DNA from 4 places in the Bradyrhizobium sp. AZCC 2230 genome. Region 1 is predicted to be linked to each of the others. Evidence: predicted binding sites of a transcription regulator. Region 1 holds the regulator's gene; each other region holds the start of a gene.
The links. Region 1 encodes LexA, which represses DNA repair genes until DNA is damaged. Its sites were predicted from a motif close to TGTTCNNNNTGTGTTCNG; they were not measured.
Positions count from the first base shown of each region.

Region 2: V1280_RS07085 (single-stranded DNA-binding protein) is a predicted target of LexA. The motif match lies at 2,130-2,147, and genes of this name have one in related genera.
Region 3: V1280_RS30250 (YifB family Mg chelatase-like AAA ATPase) is a predicted target of LexA. The motif match lies at 2,231-2,248, and genes of this name have one in related genera.
Region 4: V1280_RS41735 (putative DNA modification/repair radical SAM protein) is a predicted target of LexA. The motif match lies at 2,767-2,784, and genes of this name have one in related genera.

Region 1 is NZ_JAZHRS010000001.1:1,583,017-1,587,952, reverse strand. It holds gene V1280_RS07675 (ComEC/Rec2 family competence protein) at 1-381, shown strand, start outside; gene V1280_RS07670 (hypothetical protein) at 392-826, opposite strand; gene V1280_RS07665 (hypothetical protein) at 1,022-1,228, opposite strand; gene lexA (transcriptional repressor LexA) at 1,396-2,097, opposite strand; gene V1280_RS07655 (molybdopterin molybdotransferase MoeA) at 2,274-3,485, opposite strand; gene V1280_RS07650 (hypothetical protein) at 3,722-3,904, opposite strand; gene V1280_RS07645 (HAD family hydrolase) at 4,064-4,690, opposite strand; gene V1280_RS07640 (alpha-hydroxy acid oxidase) at 4,699-4,936, opposite strand, start outside.
Region 2 is NZ_JAZHRS010000001.1:1,467,559-1,472,494, reverse strand. It holds gene V1280_RS07095 (outer membrane protein) at 114-869, opposite strand; gene V1280_RS07090 (outer membrane protein) at 1,028-1,774, opposite strand; gene V1280_RS07085 (single-stranded DNA-binding protein) at 2,291-2,788, shown strand; gene V1280_RS07080 (low molecular weight protein tyrosine phosphatase family protein) at 2,792-3,151, opposite strand; gene V1280_RS07075 (DUF2306 domain-containing protein) at 3,451-3,849, shown strand; gene gyrA (DNA gyrase subunit A) at 4,018-4,936, shown strand, end outside.
Region 3 is NZ_JAZHRS010000001.1:6,303,610-6,308,545, reverse strand. It holds gene V1280_RS30265 (AAA family ATPase) at 1-911, shown strand, start outside; gene V1280_RS30260 (tetratricopeptide repeat protein) at 957-1,739, opposite strand; gene V1280_RS30255 (PilZ domain-containing protein) at 1,823-2,068, opposite strand; gene V1280_RS30250 (YifB family Mg chelatase-like AAA ATPase) at 2,297-3,835, shown strand; gene V1280_RS30245 (hypothetical protein) at 3,932-4,402, shown strand; gene V1280_RS30240 (ATP-binding protein) at 4,521-4,936, shown strand, end outside.
Region 4 is NZ_JAZHRS010000001.1:8,777,055-8,781,990, forward strand. It holds gene V1280_RS41730 (UdgX family uracil-DNA binding protein) at 9-1,451, opposite strand; gene V1280_RS41735 (putative DNA modification/repair radical SAM protein) at 1,451-2,686, opposite strand; gene V1280_RS41740 (ImuA family protein) at 2,849-3,652, shown strand; gene V1280_RS41745 (Y-family DNA polymerase) at 3,552-4,936, shown strand, end outside.

The DNA.
Region 1 (4,936 bases):
AGTGACGGCGTGTCGTGCGACGAGACCGGCTGCGTGACGCCACTCGCCGACGGCCGGATGATCGCGCAGGCACTGCGCATCGATGCGCTGGCCGACGATTGCAGCCGCGCGGCACTGGTCGTGACGGCAAGGCCCGCGCCGTCGGATTGTGGTGCGATGGTGGTCGATCGCCCGCGTCTCGCGCGCCAGGGCGCGCTGGCGCTGACGCAGCGCGGCGACGGTTTTGCGATTGACGCGGTGAAGGCGAGGGGCGCAAACCGCCCCTGGTCGCCGGCGGCGGCCGGCGAGGGAGATTTCGAACAGACCCTCATGCCGCGGTCGGCAGCTCCGCGCGTCCGGGACGCAACACCGTCGGAGGCCGATCTTCAGGCCGAGGATTGAGATCGACAGCTCAGCCGATCGGCAGGCGGGTGATGGTCGGCGGCCTGTCGGCGGTGATCTGTGGCGTGTGCTCGCGCTCGCCGAGCGGCTGGGTCACGGGCAGTTGCAGCACGGTTGCGCGCTGGCCTTCGACGAGCTGCGTTACCAGCACGTACTTGCCGTCGGGGAATTCGATCGCGTCGTGATGGCGATCGGGAATGTGCGGATCGACCTTGCCGAACTTGCCGACGCGCGAGTTGACGGTGCGGGTCCAGATCCAGCGATTGTCGTAGCGGACGTTGTCGGCGAAGGCGAGCTCCGTTCCCGGAAGCAGACAGACCGCGACCGACATGTCGGCTTCGGAGGCGAAGCCGCGCGTCGAGGTGCCGCGGAACGTTGTCGTGACGATCGTCTCGCCGACTTCTGCGGGACGCGTCGCGACGGCATGCAGGCTGTAGTCACACATCGGGTGCTCCTCAATCAGGATAGCGACCCACGCCTCTGTCTCGGAGGCGCAGGCCCCTATCAGAGTGGAAGCCCGCGATCTTATGCTTGTTTGTGGGCAAATCTGCGGCTCGCATCCGCAGAGCGCGATCACATTATCTTTTTCAAACGCACGAGGAACAAAGCCTGCTCCCGTGCATTTGGCGAGCGTGCTGCGTTAGCGGCCTGCGGGTGCCGACCAGCCGGAATATTGCCAGGCCGGTTGTGATGGCTGCGTGATGGCGTTGCGGGCATTGCGGAATTGTTCGCTCGTCGTCGCCTGCGGTGCCTTGCGGGCGTGGTGCTGCGACTGTGCGGCGAAGGCCTGCGACGCTGATATTGCGATCAGCGCCATCGTGACGGTGCTCAAAATGATCTTGCGCATGGTTATATCCTCGGTCTCTCAAGGGCCTGCGAAGCGATGCGTGCTTCGTCGCGGCGTGCCGAGGATGTAGCGCTGGAGAGGGGGCCGGATAATCTGTGCAAAACCAGAAAGACTATCCAGCCGGAGCGGACAATCGTCCGCTCCAATCGTTGATGGCGCGCGAGCGCTCAGTACTTGCGGTAGAGCCCGATCAGCTTGCCCTGAATCTTGACCCGGTTGGGCGGCAGGATGCGCACTTCATAGGCCGCATTGGCCGGCTCGAGCGCGATCGAAGCGCCGCGGCGGCGGAAACGCTTGAGTGTCGCTTCCTCGTCGTCGATCAGGGCGACCACGATGTCCCCGGTGTCGGCGCTCTCGTTGCGCTGGATCAGCGCCATGTCGCCGTCGAGAATGCCGGCTTCCACCATGGAGTCGCCGCGCACTTCGAGCGCGTAGTGCTCGCCCGAGCCGAGCATGTCGGGCGGGACGCTGATGGTGTGGCTGCGGGTCTGCAACGCCTCGATCGGCGTGCCGGCCGCGATCCGGCCCATGACGGGCACCGCGACGGGACGCTCGCCGTCGTCGGCGGGCGGGCTGGAGGTCGTGCGCACCTTGCCGAGATTGCCCTCGATGACGCTCGGCGTGAAGCCGCGGCGGCTGCCGGCGGCGGCCTGCAGCTCAGGCAGCTTGATCACCTCGATGGCGCGGGCGCGGTTGGGCAGGCGGCGGATGAAGCCGCGCTCCTCGAGCGCAGTGATCAGGCGATGGATGCCCGATTTCGAGCGCAGATCGAGCGCGTCCTTCATCTCGTCGAAGGAGGGCGGCACACCGCTTTCCTTCAGGCGCTCGCTGATGAACCGCAGGAGCTCGTATTGTTTGCGCGTTAACATCTCGACCAAAATCCCCCGGTTGATGTCGTTCGATTCCGAGACGCTGAATTCAGCAATAAGCCGCTACACGCTCGAAACAAATCATGAACGGACACTATATGTTCGATACATGTTCCGCAACTGCTTAATTTACCGTGAACGCGGCAAAGTTCGCGGAACGGTTGCGAACGATGCGCTCAAACGGGCAGTCGCAGCACCTCGCAAGCAGCGCCGGCTTCGGCCTTCGGCGCGAACGGTGCGCGCACGAGAAGTGCCTGTGCCGCAGCGAGATTCGTAAGCAGCGAGGAGTCCTGGTGATTGACGGGAAGCGCGATCAGCGTGCCGTCATCACGCACATCGAGGCGCGCGCGCAGATAGTCCTCGCGCTGGTCATTGGCGCCGACGTCGCGGCCGAGCACGGCGCGCTCGCGGCGGTGGTGAACCACGGAACGGCCCGACAGCGCGCGAATCAGCGGCACCATGAACAGGAAGCCGCAAACGTAGGATGACACGGGATTGCCGGGCAGGCCGATCACGCGCATCGCGCCGAGCTGCCCGTTCATCATCGGCTTGCCCGGCCGCATCGCGATCTTCCAGAACGCCATCGAGGTGCCTTCGTCCCGAAGCGCCTGCTGCACCAGATCGTGGTCGCCGACCGAGGCACCGCCGGTCGTGATCAGGATGTCGGCGCCGGATTCGCGCGCGCGGCGGATGCCGGCGGTGGTGGCGGCAAGCGTGTCGGCGGCAACCCCGAGGTCGATGGTGTCAGCGCCCTCGCTGCGGGCGAGCGCATGCAGGGCGTAGCCGTTGGAATAGACGATCTGGCCATGGCCGGGCGTGCTGCCCGGCATCACCAGCTCGTCGCCGGTGGCGAGAATCGCGACCTTTGGACGGCGGCGGACGCCAAGCTGCGGGTGGTTCATGCCGGCGGCGAGCGCGAGGTCGCGTTCGGTCAGCCGGGCGCCCTTGCGCAGGAGCACGTCACCCTCAGAGAAGTCGATGCCGGCCGGGCGGATGTGCCGCCCGGCGACGGCGGCCTCCCTGATCGTGATGCGCTTGCCATCGGCGACGGTGTCCTCCTGGATCACGACCGCATCGGCGCCGTCGGGAACGACGCCACCAGTAAAGATCCGGACGGCTTCGCCGGCGCCGACGGTTCCTGCAAACGGCCGGCCTGCAGCGACCTCGCCAATGACGTTGAGCTGCGCGTCGACCTTGGCCGCATCGGCCGCGCGGACGGCATAGCCATCCATCGCCGACATCGCCTGCGGAGGCTGCGTCCGCCGCGCGGCGACGTCGCGCGCGAGCACGCGATGGAAGGCCGCGTCGAGTGCGATCGTCTCTTCAGGCAGTGGCTCCGCGCCGGCAAGCACCGCGGCGAGCGCGTCAGAAACCGGCATCAAGGCCACGAGTGAAAACTCCAGCTACGCCCGTTCGGGCAAATCAGCGGCGAGAGTTTTAGCCGAGTGCAGGCGCAGAGGCAAAACGGCGGTCGCACAGGATGATTTATCCTGCGTCATCCGCGCGGCGATCGAGTGTGAGCGTCAAGCCAGCCGCGGCATGATCCGGAAGGCGAGATGGAGCGGCACGAGATCGCCATGGCAAGTACTGGGATGACGAGAACTGCGCCCAGTTAGGTCGCCGGTTACTTTGCCGGACTGACATCAGGCGCTTGGGGGCCCTGATCCCTGTCGGGCATCGGATCGGCCTGGGCCTTCAGGTCGGCGGCCTTGCTCATCAGCTTGGCTGAAAGCTCGGAATTTGAGGTGGTGGTGGCGAATTTGACCAGCAGGGAGGCCTGCTTGGTAAGGTAGGTTTTGCCCAACACGATGATACGTCCGTTCGTAGAATACCCAACGGACTCTAGAGTCCGGAAGCGGGCATTCCGTTCCCGGAACTCTGTACAAAAATGCACAAAGTGCGTTGGTTCGTCAGTTCCGAATGAAATAGGTCCGGAATTCGCCGATTCGGCGGGGTGAGGAGGCGGTCAGATCCCCAGCACCTTCAGTGCATTGCCGACGTCGCGGGGCGAAGTGACATGCACCGCCGTCAGCCCGCGGGCGCGGGCGCCCTGGATATTCTCGGCGAGGTCATCGAAGAACACGATCCGGTTGGCCGGCACGCCCATCGCGGCGACGACGTGGTCGAAGGCTTCCGCATCCGGTTTGCGCAGGCCGATGCTGGAGGAGAGATACAGCTCGCGGAAATGGCCGAGCAGATCGGCATACTCTTTCGAGAAATGGTCGACATGGGGGCGGTTGGTGTTGGAGAAGGCATAGAGCGGCATCTGCTTCGCCGCGCGCGGCAGCAATTCCGCGATGTCGGGCATCTCGCCTGCGAAGATCGCGTTCCATCCCTCCAGGAACTGCGCATCCGAAATGCCGATGCCGAGCGATGAGCGCAGCGACTGGAAATAGTCCTCGTCGCTGATCTTGCCGACCTCATGCAGCCGGTAAGCCTCGCTGTTACGCTCATAGCGCGTCACGATGGCTTCGGGCTTGAGGCCTGCATGTCCCGCCCAGCAGGCGATCGCCTTGGAGAAATCGATGTCGAGCACGACGCGCCCGAGATCGAACAGAAGCGCGTCCGCGCTGCCGGGAGAGAGCGATGTCATTCTATCCTTCAGTATCGGTAGGGTTCATGGTCGAACAGCGGGAATGCGCTGAACACACTCGGCGCATTGGTTGCGGTGGCCTGGTGCAGGCAGGATTTGTTGACCTCGGCAAACGAGGTGGCGCCGAGGAGGCCGAGGCAGCGCAGCACCTCGTCCTCGAGCAGTTCCAGCATCCGCGTCACGCCGGCCTCGCCGTTAGCCGCCAGGGCCCAGCATTGCAGCCGGCCGATGCCGACGAGGTCGGCG
Region 2 (4,936 bases), 120 kb from region 1:
GGATTGTTGGCGCGCTGGCGGCACTTGGCAGCAGAGCTTGGCATTGCGACGAACGGAACAGCAAAATGCCGGCGTGAGGCCGGCCTTCGATGGCGCTGAATTCGCGGGCTCGCTCAGTATTTGGCGACGACCGGGCCGCCCCAGCGGTAGTTGACGCGGAGCAGCCCGATATCGACGTCCTGACCGATCCGCTCGGTGCGTCCGGGCGGAACGAGGATGCTGCTGGCGAGATCGCCGCCGTGATGGCCGAGGAACAGATGGTCGTACTCGCCGCCGACCGACCAGTTCTCCGCAAAGGCGTATTCCACGCCGAAGCCTGCGCTGTAGCCCCAGCGAGTCTGGCTGAGCGTGTTGGACACGACGCCGACGCCGGGAATGAACTCGTCGTATTTGTCATGAGCGACGGCAGCACCGGCCTTGCCGTAGAACAGCAGGCTGTTCACGGTGTAGCCGAGCTGGCCGGTGAACAGACCAAAGCTGTCGATCCTGGTCCGGTTGTTCAGCGGCGCTAGCACCAGGCTGACATTGTTGCCCTTGAAGTCGGCCCAGTTGCCCTGGCCTTCCACGCCAAGAACCCAGTGCGCCTTCTGCCAGCGATAGCCGAGCTGGGCACCGACCGTGCCGCCGCTGGCGTTGTGGCAGCCTTCGCCGACGGCTGGATTGATCGCAACGCCGCCGGCGGCGACAACGCTCCAGCAGGCATGGCCGAGCCCGCCGCCGCCATTGAGGCCGCCATAGACGCCGGTCCATTCGAGGGCGGGTACAGGCGCCACCGGCGCCTTGGAATAGAGCGGGAGATCCGCGGCAACGGCCGGTGCAAGTGGACCGAATGCGAACAGGCTGATCGCAGCCACTGCCCAGATCTTCATATCACGTCCCCGACTCGCCGAACCAATGCGCGGGCGCTACGCGCGCGCCCTGTGATTCCTTGACGGTTCAGCACACCGGGCCGCGAAAACAAAAAGGCCGGCGCGAGGCCGGCCTTTCGTAACGCAATGGCGTTGGAGACGAAGCTCAGTACTTGAACTCAGTACTTGGCGACGATCGGGCCGCCGAAGGTGTAGTTCAGGCGGACGGTGGCCATATCCACGTCCTGCTTGATGCTGTCAGCGCGGAAGGGCAAGCCAAACGCGGTGAAGCTGTCGGTGTGCTTGCCCATGAACAGGTGGTTATATTCGACGCCGACCGACCAGTTCGGAGCGAAGCCGAACTCGATGCCGGTGCCGACGGCGCCGCCCCAACGCGTGTCGGTCGCGGTGCCGAATGTGACACCAGCCAGAGTGCCGCTGAACTTGTTGTGGGTGACGGCCGCGCCGCCCTTCACGTACCAGAGCACGTTGTTCCAGGCATAACCCACTTGGCCGGTGAAGAGGCCGAGCGCGTCGATCTTGGTATTGTTCACCAGCGGGAAGAAAGCGGCGGGCGAGCTGGTGTTCGAGCCCTTCAGGTCAGCCCAATCACCCTGGGCTTCGACGCCGAACACCCAGTTGGTGGATTGCCAGCGATAGCCGATCTGGCCGCCGACGAGGGCGCCGGTCGCATTATGGCAACCCTCGCTCGTCGTGGGGACGGCGGCGCCGGCGACACTGGTCGTATCCCAGCAATTGTGGCTCGAGCCGCCACCGGCGTTGCCGCCGATGTAGAAGCCGGTCCAGTTGTAGACCGAAGCCACAGCCACCGGAGCCTTGGTGTAGGGGCGAGCCGCCAGATCGGCAGCCGAAGCGGCGCCAGTGAGGGCGAGCAGAGAGGCCGAAGCCAACAAGATCTTTTTCATATTCAACAAATCCCAGTCCCAGTTTCTGTTTTCGACTTCCGTGCGTCGGAAGCAGCATCGGACGTTCCGGTCCAACTCACGTCATGCCTACACCACTGAAGCTGCAAGTTGTGTCTCTCAAAAGTCACAACGGACACAAAATGTAATAATGGCTGGCCCACAGTTTCCATCGGGAACCCGCAACAAAACGGCCGGCACGAGGCCGGTCTCAGATATCGAATGAAATCAGGAGGATATCAGTACCTTGCGACGACGGAACGGCTGGTAGGCGGGGGCCTGAAAAGGCTCCCGTCGACGGGACGCGGGAGTGACACGGAGACACCCCGAGGGCTCCGTTTTCAGGGGCGATTTTGATGGGAACAAATCTGGAACAAACCTCGGATCGATGCTATATATGGGGATAACCGAGGCTGCGGCGGGCCGATCGGTGCTCGTAAGCGTATAGGGTCGGCCCAACAGGCGACAGCGCGGGCGCGCCTTTTCGAAATTCAGTGGCATTTGGAGTGGAGAGCGGCGATGGCGGGAAGCGTCAACAAGGTCATTCTGGTCGGAAACCTCGGCAAGGATCCGGAAATCCGCCGCACCCAGGACGGGCGGCCGATCGCGAATCTGAGCATCGCCACCTCGGAGACCTGGCGCGACAAGAACAGCGGCGAGCGCAAGGAAAAGACCGAGTGGCATCGCGTCGTGATCTTCAATGAAGGTCTCTGCAAGGTCGCCGAGCAGTACCTGAAGAAGGGCGCCAAGGTTTACATCGAGGGCGCGCTGCAGACCCGCAAATGGACCGACCAGGCGGGCGTTGAGAAGTACTCCACCGAGGTCGTGCTTCAGGGCTTCAACTCGACGCTGACGATGCTCGATGGCCGCAGTGGTGGCGGAGGCGGCAGCTTCGGCGACGAGCCGGGCGGCGATTTCGGCTCGTCCGGTCCGGTCAGCAGCGCGCCGCGCCGTCCCGTGGCCGCCGGCGGCGGTGGTGGCCGCAACAACGACATGGACGACGATATCCCGTTCTGAACCTCAGCCTTCGACGCGGCTGGGACGAGTCGGCGCGGGGCGGGACAGGAAGCGGCCCGCGCGGCTTTCGAGCATCCGGACCAGGACCGGATCCATGAATTCATAGTCGTCCGGAATCTCGAGGCAGATGACCCGCTTGCCATTCAGGCTGGCGCGGAATTTCCGGTTCAGTTTGTTCCGGTGGGCCTTTTCCATCACGAAGGTGATGTCGGCCCATTCGACCTGCTCGGTCGACAACAGCACGTCCGCGTCGTTCGAGACGCCGGCCGAGTCGGTCTCGATGCCGGGCCAGGTCGAAAAGACGTGTTCGGCGGTCGGGCTGCGCAGGCGATTGACGCTGCAGACGAAGAGGACGTTGGTCACTTTGACCGCTCCAGCAGGAGGGACCGGAATAGTCCGAGCCACCTCGGTCTAGATACACACCTTTTTGGTAGCGGGCGGAATCATCGGCGTCCCCGTCATGTTGGAGAGGGCCGCTCTTCTCATCAGCGTTGCCGGCTCGCGTGAGGCGGCAGGATTTCCTGCCAATTGGCCGGCTGGTTTGGCTTTTTGGAGCTCGCCTCATGTGCTGCCTCAAGCCTTTGACGGGCTGCGATGTGAATGGTATTAACTTCATGTTAATCATATTCACATGGTCGGTTCCTGCCCGGAGGACGCGCCACATGAACCTCGCGCCTCTGCTTGATGCTGCCCCGGCGATCCCGCTGCACGCCTTCGCGGCGATGGCGGCCTTCGTGCTTGGCATCGTCCAATTCGCTGCGCCAAAGGGCACGCTGCCCCATCGGACGGTCGGCTGGATCTGGGTGGCGCTCATGGCCGTGGTGGCCGCGTCGTCGTTCTGGATCCACCAGATCCGCATGGTTGGGCCGTTCAGCCTGATCCACCTCCTGTCGATCTTCACGCTGGTGATGCTGCCGCTCGCGGTGTGGCGGGCGCATACCCATCGGGTCGCCGATCACCGGCGCATCATGGTCATGACGTTCATCGGCGCGCTGGTCGTGGCGGGCCTGTTCACGCTGGTGCCCGGGCGCATCATGCACCAGGTGTTTTTCGGGACATAATTGGCGGTTCCGGGTGGCTTGTTCCGGTGCCGCTGACGACGGTGGCGAGAAGCGCGTAAGTCTCTGGAAAAACAAACGGAAAAACCGCTTCCCAACGGCTTGCAAGGGTGGTTATCAGGGCCTCGATGCGCTATATGATTCCCAGATAAAAACTCACCGGATTCCCCCTTGGCTGACGACGACAACAAGAAGACCGGCGACGAGCCGGAGCGCTCGGATATTCGTCCCGTCTCCATCTTCGAGGAGATGAAGAAGTCCTACCTCGATTACGCCATGAGCGTGATCGTGGCGCGTGCGTTGCCTGATGCCCGCGACGGGTTGAAGCCGGTGCATCGCCGCATCCTGTACTCGATGCACGAGCAGGGGCACACGCCCGACAAGAAGTACGTCAAGTCAGCCCGCGTGGTCGGCGACGTCATCGGTAAGTATCATCCGCACGGCGACCAGTCGATTTACGACGCGATGGTCCGCATGGCGCAGGACTTCTCGATGCGCGTGCCGCTGATCGACGGTCAGGGCAATTTCGGCTCGGTCGATGGCGATCCGCCGGCCGCTTATCGTTACACCGAAGCGCGACTGACCAAGTCGGCGCTGGCCCTGCTGGCCGATATCGACAAGGACACCGTCGACTTCCAGCCGAACTACGACAACAACGAGACCGAGCCGTCGGTTCTTCCGGCCAAGTTTCCGAACCTGCTGGTCAACGGCGCTGGCGGCATCGCCGTCGGCATGGCGACCAACATTCCGCCGCACAATCTCGGCGAGGTCATCGATGCCTGCGTCGCGTTGATCGACAATCCCGCGCTGACCATTGATGAGCTCATCAACATCGTGCCGGGACCGGATTTTCCGACCGGCGGCGTCATTCTCGGACGCGCGGGCATCCGCGCCGCCTATCACCTCGGCCGCGGCTCGATCGTCATGCGCGGCAAGGTCGCGATCGAGACCATCCGCAAGGAGCGCGAGGCGATCATCATCACCGAGATTCCCTACCAGGTGAACAAGGCGACGATGGTCGAGCGCATCGCCGAGCTGGTCAAGGAAAAGAAGATCGAGGGCATCGGCGACCTGCGCGATGAATCGGACC
Region 3 (4,936 bases), 4.7 Mb from region 1:
ACGTGGTCGGGCCGGTCGAAACCCTCGACGTCGTGCGCTCGATCTGCAGCCTGTTCTCGGCCTCGGAAGCCATCATCACCGGCCGCGTCATCGCGGTGGTCGGCGCCAAGGGCGGCGTCGGCGCCTCCACCGTCGCGCATAACGTCGCCTGGACCATCGCGCGCGACCTCGCGCTCGACTCCGTCGTGATCGATCTCGACCTCGCCTTCGGCACCGCCGGCCTCGACTACAACCAGGATCCGGCGCAGGGCATTGCTAACGCGGTGCTGTCGCAGGACCGGCCGGACACCGCGCTGATGGAGCGTCTGCTTTCCAAATGCACCGATCGGCTCAGCCTCCTTGCAGCACCCGCCACGCTCGATCGCGTCTATGATTTCGGCGCCGAAGCGTTCGACGCGATCTTCGACACGCTGCGCATGACGACGCCCTGCATCGTGCTCGACGTGCCGCATCAATGGTCGGCCTGGACCAAGCGCGCGCTGGTCAATGCCGACGACATCGTCATCGTGGCCGAGCCGGATCTCGCCAACTTACGCAACACCAAGAACATGCTGACCGTGCTCAAGACCGCGCGGCCGAACGACCGGCCGCCGCTCTACTGCATCAATCAGGTCGGCATGCACAAGCGCGCCGAGATCGACGTCAAATCGTTTGCCAAGACGATGGAGAGCCAGCCGCTGGCGGTGATCCCGTTCGATTCGAAGCTGTTTTCGACCGCCGCCAATAACGGCCAGATGATCGCGGAGGTCTCCAAGAGCCACCGCACCACCGAGCTGTTCCAGAACATGGCCAACCGTCTGGCGGGACGCGGCGAGGTGAAGAAGCCGAAGCGCTCGCTGCTCGGACCGCTCTTGAAGAAGCTGAAGGGCAGGACCGGACGCGCATCCGCCCCGCATCGCAAGGCGTCGTAAACGCTATAGCGTTTTCGAGCGAGCAGGACTCCCAGCGGCGGCGGATTACTTCTCCGCCCGCTGCTGCTGCTTCTTCGACAGCAACTCGCGCAGCGCCGTGACCTTTGCCGCCGCCTGATCCGGCGGCAGATCGGCCTTCACGAGGATTTCAGCCTCGGTTTGACGGCCCTGCAATCCCAGCACGAGTGCGAGATTGGCACGGATCCGCGCATTGTTCTGATTGCGCTGATAGGCGCGGCCGAGCACCTGTTCGGCCTTCGGCAGATTGTTTTGCAGCACATAGGACAGGCCGAGATTGGACAGCACGGCCGGTTCGTCGGGCACGATCTTCAGCGCCGCGGCGTAATATTGCTGCGCTTCCTCGTTGCGGCCGAGCTGATCGAGCGCGGCGCCCTGCGCCGACAGGATGCGCCAGTCCGGATCCTCGGGCGTATGCGCACGGCCGAGCACGTCGAAAGCCTGCTGGAAATTGCCATTGTCGGCGAGCGCGCGGCCATAGCCGGCGAGCAGCGCCTTGTTGCTGGGATGGGCGAGCACGGCCTGCTCCATCACCGCGACCGCCTGGGCGCGCTGGCCGGTCTCGCGCAGCGCCATGCCGTAGTCGAGCGCGATGGCGGGATCGCCGGGCTTGGCGCGATAGCGCTCGCGCAAGCCGTCCATGTCGGGCTTGGCGTCTGCGGTCGCGGCAGGCTCCGACTTGCCACCGACGCCGAGCGCGCCGGTCACATCCTCCAGGCTCGTGGTCTGGCAGCCACCGAGGGCGAGCACCAGAAGCGCGGGAAGCAGGAATCTCGCCGGGGGAGAGGCAAGGGACGAACGCTTGGACATACTCTGATCACCGCCGGCGGACTGATCAGAGATGCTTTGCCGATTAACGCTAAATTCCCGTTAAGGAAACGCGCCCCTTAGGCTCAGTCGGTGAATTCCGCACCGAATTCGCAGCCGATGCGCCAGCGCAGGCGGCATTGGCGGGAATAGTCCGGTGCGAAGATGATGGTGAATTGCGGCGGCACTTCCAGAAACTCCGCCACGACCTTCACGCCGCCATCCGAGATATCCGTGATCGTGCAGTCCCGCGGCAGCGATCCGGCGCCAAAATGAATCTTGGCAAGCCGGGTGCACATCCGACGTTCGCTCTTCCGGCGATTTGCAAGCATTTGAATTGTTCACCCGTTACGTCACGGCCCATCCCGCACCCCTAGGAGTAGCGGACATTCGTTGGAATGTGCTGAGCGTAGCCGGTCGCATTCGAGGCGTAGTCGAAGCTTAGTGTCCTCGTCCCGTTTACCGGTCGTTAGGTTTCGCGGCGCCCTCGCTTTCGTTCCCGTATTGTTCTTGTCAGGTCGATCCCGCTCTGCTACCCTCGATTGTGCGAGGGGAGCAGCATGGTTCAGCGGGTTTCGACAGTCGCCTTTGAGGGGATCGAGGCCCGCGCGGTCGACGTGCAGGTGCAGGTCGCGCCGGGCCTGCCGGCCTTCGCCATCGTCGGCCTTCCCGACAAGGCGGTGTCGGAGGCGCGCGAGCGGGTCCGCTCCGCGCTGATCGCCTCGGGGCTGGCGCTGCCGGCGCGGCGAATCATCGTCAATCTCGCCCCTGCCGACCTGCCCAAGGAAGGCAGCCATTACGATCTGCCGATCGCGCTCGGGCTGATGGCGGCGATCGGCGCGATCCCGCCGGATGCGCTGACCGGCTTTACCGTGCTCGGCGAGCTCGGCCTCGACGGCTCGATCGCACCGGTGGCCGGCGTTCTGCCCGCCGCGATCGGCGCCAATGTGCGCGAGGAAGGCCTGATCTGTCCGGCGGCCTGCGGCTCGGAAGCGGCGTGGGCGAGCCCGGATATCCAGATCGTCGCCGCGCACTCGCTGATTCAGATCGCCAACCATTTCAAGGGCACGCAAGTGCTGTCGCGGCCCGTGCCGAAAGTGCATGAGGCAGCCACCTCGCCGCTCGATCTGCGCGACATCAAGGGCCAGGAGAGCGCCAAGCGGGCGCTGGAGATCGCAGCCGCGGGTGGGCATCACCTCCTGATGATCGGCGCGCCCGGCGCCGGCAAATCGATGCTGGCCGCGCGCCTGCCCTCGATCCTGCCGCCGCTGTCGCCGGGCGAATTGCTCGAGGTCTCGATGATCGCCTCCGTCGCCGGCGAGATCGAGGGTGGCGCGCTGACATCGCAGCGGCCATTTCGTTCGCCGCATCATTCCGCCAGCATGGCCGCCCTCACCGGCGGCGGCGCGCGCGCAAAGCCCGGCGAGATCTCGCTGGCGCATCAGGGCGTGCTGTTCCTCGACGAGCTGCCCGAGTTCGATCCGCGCGTGCTGGATTCGCTGCGCCAGCCGCTGGAGAACGGCGAGGTCTCGGTCTCCCGCGCCAACCACCGCGTGACATATCCGGCGCGCTTCATGCTGATCGCAGCGATGAATCCCTGCCGCTGCGGCAATGCGTTCGAGCCCGGCTATGCCTGCAAGCGCGGACGCATCGACCGCTGCACCGGCGACTACCAGGCGCGCATCTCCGGCCCGCTGATGGACCGCATCGATCTGCGCATCGAGGTGCCGGCCGTCACCGCAGCCGATCTGATCCTGCCGCCGCCGGCCGAAGGCTCCGCCGAGGTTGCCGCGCGCGTGGCGGCGGCGCGCGACATCCAGCTCGCGCGCTATGCCGATGCCGGCCTGCCGCGAATCCGCACCAATGCCGAGGCGCCGGCGTCAGTGCTGGAGGACATCGCCAAGCCGGACGCGCAGGGGCAAAAGCTGCTGCGCGAGGCCGCCGAAACCATGCGGCTGTCGGCGCGCGGCTATCACCGCGTGCTGCGGGTGGCGCGCACGCTCGCCGACCTCGACGGCACTGAGAAGATCGGTCGGCTGCATCTCGCCGAGGCGCTGTCCTACCGCGCACTCGCAGAGGATGTGCGCCAGATGGCCTGATCATCCAGCGCATCAACCCGGCGGTAACGAGTTTCCTTTACGCTCTGCAAACCATAGGCCCACAAGTTCCAGTCCGGGCCTGGCGAGTAGAGTGTCATGTTGCGTTTCAAGATCCTGGCCTCGGTGGTTCCCCTGTTGGCGGCTGCGGTGTTCGCCCGCAATGAGATCGGGTCGGTCTCGCAGCCCTGCATCGCCCTCGGCGAGACCTCGGTCGAACTGACATCCCTGTTCTGGACGGCCGGCGTGCATGTCGCCTTCACCGACGATCTGTCGCGGGCCACGGTGCGGGTTCAAATCACCGACGATGCCGACGCTGCCGACTTCGCGGTCGTCGACGATGGCACGAGCGACGAGCCGGGCGCCTGCCAGGGCAATCCGTCGACCCGCCTCATTACGATTGCCTCGCAGCCCGTCGACGGCGGTCCGGTGATCTATCTCTCCACCGAAGGCCCGGCTGATTACCGCGTCTATGTCCGCTCGAAGACGTTCTCGCAGAAGGAAGCGGCAGCCCTGATCGTCGGCGCCCGCGGCAACCGCCCGCTCCCCCTCCAGGCCGCCTCGCTCTGAAGCATTAACACCTCGTCAACCCTGTTTGGAGGCCGCCGCAAAGCCTCAAGCTGTTTGCAAGGTCGGCGAGACATCGTCGCGCACGGCGGTGGCAGGTTTCGGTCAAGGGTCGGTGGCAATGGGTCGGACGTTCCGGATCAAGGTGCGCATGCGCCACTTCAGGCGGCAGCACCCCCGAATAGCCTTCGCGATCCGCTCTTTCATGATTTTCTCGGCGACGTTCGGCGGCGCCTATGGCTTCGTCACCGGCAGCCGGGCGCCAAATTCCGGCTACGATCCCAACACCTTTGCGATCGGCGCGAGCTTCCTGTTTGCGCTGGCCTGCCTTGGGCTGGCGACCCTCAGCATGCGGCTGCGCTTCGTCAACAAGCGGATGAAGAAGCTCGCCGCCCATAACGAGGCGCTGATCGATCGCAATTGGGAGCTGAAGGAAGCCGAAGAGCGCGCCCGCAGCCTGTTCGAATCGCAGAGCGATCTGATCGTGCTGCGCGACCATCAGGGCCGCATCACCTTCGCCAACGACGCCTATTGCGC
Region 4 (4,936 bases), 7.2 Mb from region 1:
GGAGGGCGTCAGGCGGCGTGGGCGGATTTCTTCTGCATACCGGCCGCGATCTTCAGGTCTTCGACAAAACGCTGATATTCCAGCACCTTCGCCTCCGGATCGGGCAGCCGCAGCAAATAGGATGGATGCACCGTCACCAGGGCTTTGCGTCCATCGGGAAGCTCCATAATCCGGCCGCGGGTTTTGCCGATGGGCGTGATCTTGCCGAACACGCTTTGTGCGGCGGTGGCGCCCATCGCCACGATGAGCTCGGGCTGGATTGCCGAAACTTCCCGCTCATACCATTGCCGGCAGGCTTTGATCTCCGGCGTTGCCGGTTTCTGGTGCAGGCGGATTTTTCCGCGAGGCAGAAATTTGAAGTGCTTCACGGCGTTGGTGACATAGACCTTCTTGCGATCGACGCCGGCTTCCGCGAGTGCACGGTCGAGCATCTGTCCGGCCGGGCCGACGAAGGGATGGCCGGCGAGGTCTTCCTTGTCGCCGGGCTGCTCGCCGACCAGCATGATGGTGGCGTCCTTCGGGCCTTCGCCGAACACGGTCTGCGTCGCGTCCTTGTAGAGCGGGCAGGCGCGGCAATGCGCAGCTTCTTCGCGGAGCGCGTCGAGATCGTTGGTGGCAGGTTTACGTGTCATCGGAGCCTCCGGCCGCTTCTGAGGCTTGTGCGGATCGGTTGCGGCATTGGCGATCATGGCGCCGGTCATGCGCTCGGCGTCCTCGATCAGGGGCTTAATGATCGAGGCCTCGGGCAGGTTCCTCCAGTATTTCTTCGGCATCTCCGTCTGCATCGCCTTCACCTTCAACCGCGCCGGATTGAAGATGCTGGCGTAGTAGCGCCGCCAGGTTTCTTCCAGCCGGTCTTCGCCCGGCGCCTCGTTCTTGCTCACGCCCGGCGTGAACGAAAGCGCGTGGCCATCCCAATGCGCGCAGAGATCCGGCGTCAGGATCGACCACGGCATGTCGGCAAAGCGCTTGGCGAAGAACGGTGCGGCGAGCTCGACGATGTGATGCTCCGGCTCGAACCAGGCGACGTAATGCGCGTCACGTTCGCGGCCGATCTCGCGGAAGCGCACGAAGGCGTGCATCTTGTGCTCGTCGCGATGGACCGCTCTCGCCATCGCTGTAGCTAGCGCGACGTCAGGATCGGTCGCGACCTCGATGAGATCGTGATTGTCCTTCAGCCGAAACAGCAGGCGATAGAGGATCGCAAAGCGCTTGACATCGCGATGCAGGATGGCGGCCTGGGCGAGGTCGACGAATTTGCCTGATACGTTGAAGGTGCCGTCGTTGACCTCGAGGATCGGAGACGGCGCAGGCGGTGCGAACAACTCGGCTTCACCGCCTTGCACGGCCCAGGTGACATCGGTGGGCTTCACATGATGAAGCACGAGCGTGCGGGCGGCTTTGCGCCAACCGTCGAAATCGGTTTCGGTGTCGAGGATGATGTACTGCATCAGAATCCAAACCCCAGTTGTGTTGCTTTCGGCTTGAACCGTTCGATCAGCCGCGCCTCGTCGAGGCGATGCGGCATGGGCCGGTGATCGCTGAGCACGATGAACGGCATCGCCTTGTTGCGGGGCACGTGCAGCCGCGCGAGATCGGAGAGACGGATCGTGGTGGTGCGCCGCGTGGCGATGATGCGCTCGACCGCTTTGGTGCCGAAGCCCGGCACGCGCAGCAGCTCCTCGCGACTGGCGCGGTTGACGTCGAGCGGAAAACGGTCGCGGTGGCGCAGCGCCCAGGCGAGCTTTGGATCGATGTCGAGCGGCAGCATGGCGCTGTCGTCGACGATCTCGCCGACATCGAAGCCGTAGAAGCGCATCAGCCAGTCGGCCTGGTAGAGCCGGTGCTCGCGCAGCAAGGGCGGCTGTACCAGAGGCAACGCGCGGCTGGCGTCGGGGATCGGGCTGAAGGCTGAATAATAGACGCGCCGCAGCCGGTAGGAGCCGTAGAGATTGGCGCTGGTGCGGAGGATGGTGTGGTCGTTCGCGCCATCTGCGCCGACGATCATCTGCGTGCTTTGGCCGGCCGGCGCGAAACGCTGCGGCTTTGCTTTCGTCTTTGTGCTGCTGATATCCTCGGCTTCGTCGAGCTTCAACCGCAGCCGGCCCATGGTGCGGCGGATCGCGCGCACGTCCTTCTCGGGCGCGAATTGCTGCAGGCTGGTCTCCTCAGGCATTTCGATATTGATGGAGAGACGATCGGCATATTTGCCGGCCTCCGCGATCAGCGCGTCATCGGCCTCCGGAATGGTCTTGAGATGGATGTAGCCGCGGAAGTGATGCTCCTCGCGCAGTTTTCGCGCGACGCTGACCACTTGCTCCATCGTGTAGTCGGGGCTGCGGATGATGCCGGAGGAGAGAAACAGACCTTCGATGTAATTGCGCCGGTAGAAGTCCAGCGTCAGCTTGACCACTTCGTCGATGGTGAAGCGGGCGCGCGGCACGTTGGAGGAGGTGCGGTTGACGCAATAGAGGCAGTCGTAATTGCAGGCGTTGGTGAGCAGCACCTTGAGCAGCGAGATGCAGCGTCCGTCCGGCGCGTAGGAATGGCAGATGCCCATGCCCGGCGCGGTCGACCCCATGCCCTTGCCGTCGCTGGAATCCCGCTTCTCGGTGCCGCTGGAGGCGCACGACGCGTCGTACTTGGCGGCGTCTGCGAGAATCTCCAGCTTACGTTGCACGTCCATTATTGAATCCCTTTGATTCCGCTCATGAATCCAACAGAACACCAATTCGATTGACTCCCCGGCCGCCGTTAGCTTTATATTAGAACATATCATGAACAAATGAGCCAGCCGCTGGTTCTTCTTTTGAAAGCCACGGCATCAAATCTTTGAGGAGCGGCGAGCATGAGCGGCGCACGCATCAGCGCGCTTGCGACCTTGCGCAGCCAGATCGAACGGATCGAGACCGCAGAGGTCGTGCACCATCACGACCGCGTCGCGCTCGGCCACCGCGAGGTGGACCACGCCTTGAAAGGCGGGCTCGCACGCGCGGCGATCCACGAGGTGTTTTGCGAGGGGCGTCAGGGTGCGGCCGCGACGGGCTTTGTCACCGGGCTTGCGGGCCGCGTCACGGTGCGCCGGCCGCTGCTGTGGGTGCGGCAGGATTTTTCGGAACTCGAGACCGGCGCGTTGTCGATGAGCGGGCTCGCCGAGCTCGGCCTCGATCCACGCCGCGTGGTGATGGTGCGTGCGGCTGACGTAGAGAGCGCGCTGCGCACCTCCGCCGATGCGCTCGCCTGCGATGCGCTCGGCGCCGTCGTGCTCGAGCTCTGGGGCGAGACGAGGCAGTTCGATCTGGTCGCGAGCCGCAAGCTGACGCTGGCCGCGCAGTCGTCCGGCGTCACCGGCTTGCTGCTGCGGATGGCCGCACAACCTTTGCCGTCGACTGCGGAGACGCGATGGATGCTGCGCGCCGCGCATTCGCCGCCGGGTTCGGCCTCAATGCCTGCGGCGCCTTGGAGTGCCTGGGGCGCGCCGCGTTTCGATGTCGAGCTGTTGCGTAACCGTCATGGCCCGTGTGGCCGGTGGATCATGGAATGGAAGTGTGATGAGTGCCAGTTCTCTGAACCGTCGGCGTATCCTCAGCCTGTGGCTGCCGCGCCTGCCCATCGATCGGATCCAGCGGTTCTTCAACGGCGCGTTGGGTGAGCCCAGCATCGTCGTCATCAAGGACAACAATGCGCTGGTGATCCATGCGCTGGACGAAGCCGCCGAGCGGCTCGGTCTGTACATCGGCCAGCCGCTGGCGAATGCGCGAGCGATGTGTCCGGACTTGAAAGTGTTCGACGCCGATGTCGTGGCCGATGCGAAGACGCTGAGCGACATCGCCGATTGGTGTGACCGCTTCACACCGCTGGTGGCGCTCGATCCGCCGCACGGGCTGTTCCTCGACATCAGCGGCTGTGCGCATCTGTTCGGCGGCGAGGCTGCGCTGTTGCAGACGCTGGTTCGGGCGCTGGCGCGCCAGGGTTTTGCGATCGGCGCCGCGATCGCCAGCACCTCGGTCTGCGCGCGCACGCTGACGCGGCAAGCTACGGGCAGCATCGTCGCCGATGGCGGGGAGGCCGCGGCGATCGACCGGTTTCCAGTATCCGCGCTTGGTGCGGACGAGACGATCACCACCGGCCTGCGCCGGGCCGGGCTGAAGACGATCGGCGATGTTGCCTCGCGCACGCCGAGCGAAATCACGGCGCGGTTCGGCGCGCGGTTCTCCACGCTGCTCGCGCATGCGCTGGGGCAGGGCGATGCGCCGATCAGCCCGCGAAAACCGCTGCCCGATTACATCGTGGAAAAGCGCTTTGCCGAGCCGATCGCGACCGACACCATGATCGCGATGACGCTGTCGCGGCTGGCCGACACGCTGATCGCTTCCATGGAGAAGCAGGGCAAGGGCGCGCGACGCCTGGAAGCCGCGTTCTTCCGTACCGACGGCGTGGTGCGCGCGATCATGGTCGAGACCGGACGTCCCGTGACGCGAAGCGCGGTGATCGACCGGCTGTTTCGCGAGCGTCTCGATGCGCTTGCCGATCCTCTCGATCCCGGTTTCGGCTTCGACATGGTGCGCCTGTCGGCGAGCCGCACCGAGATCGTGGTGCAGGAGCAGCGCGATCTCGACGCTCATGTCCATGACAATGACGAGCTCGCCGCGCTGATCGATCGCATTGCCGCGCGCATCGGCGGAAAACGCGTCGTTGTGCATCTGCCGCAGGACACCCATATCCCTGAGCACGCGGTGCTGGCCGCGCCCGCGCAGCATCATCTCGCCGCCGCCATGCAGGCCGAATGGCCGGCGCGCGCCGAGAGCGAGCCGCCGTTGCGTCCCCTGCGGCTGTTCGACAAGCCGGAGCCGGTCACAGTTCCGTTCGCGACCGTGCCTGATGGCCCGCCGCATCAATTCACCTGGCGGCGCGCAAAACATGCGGTGGTGCGGGT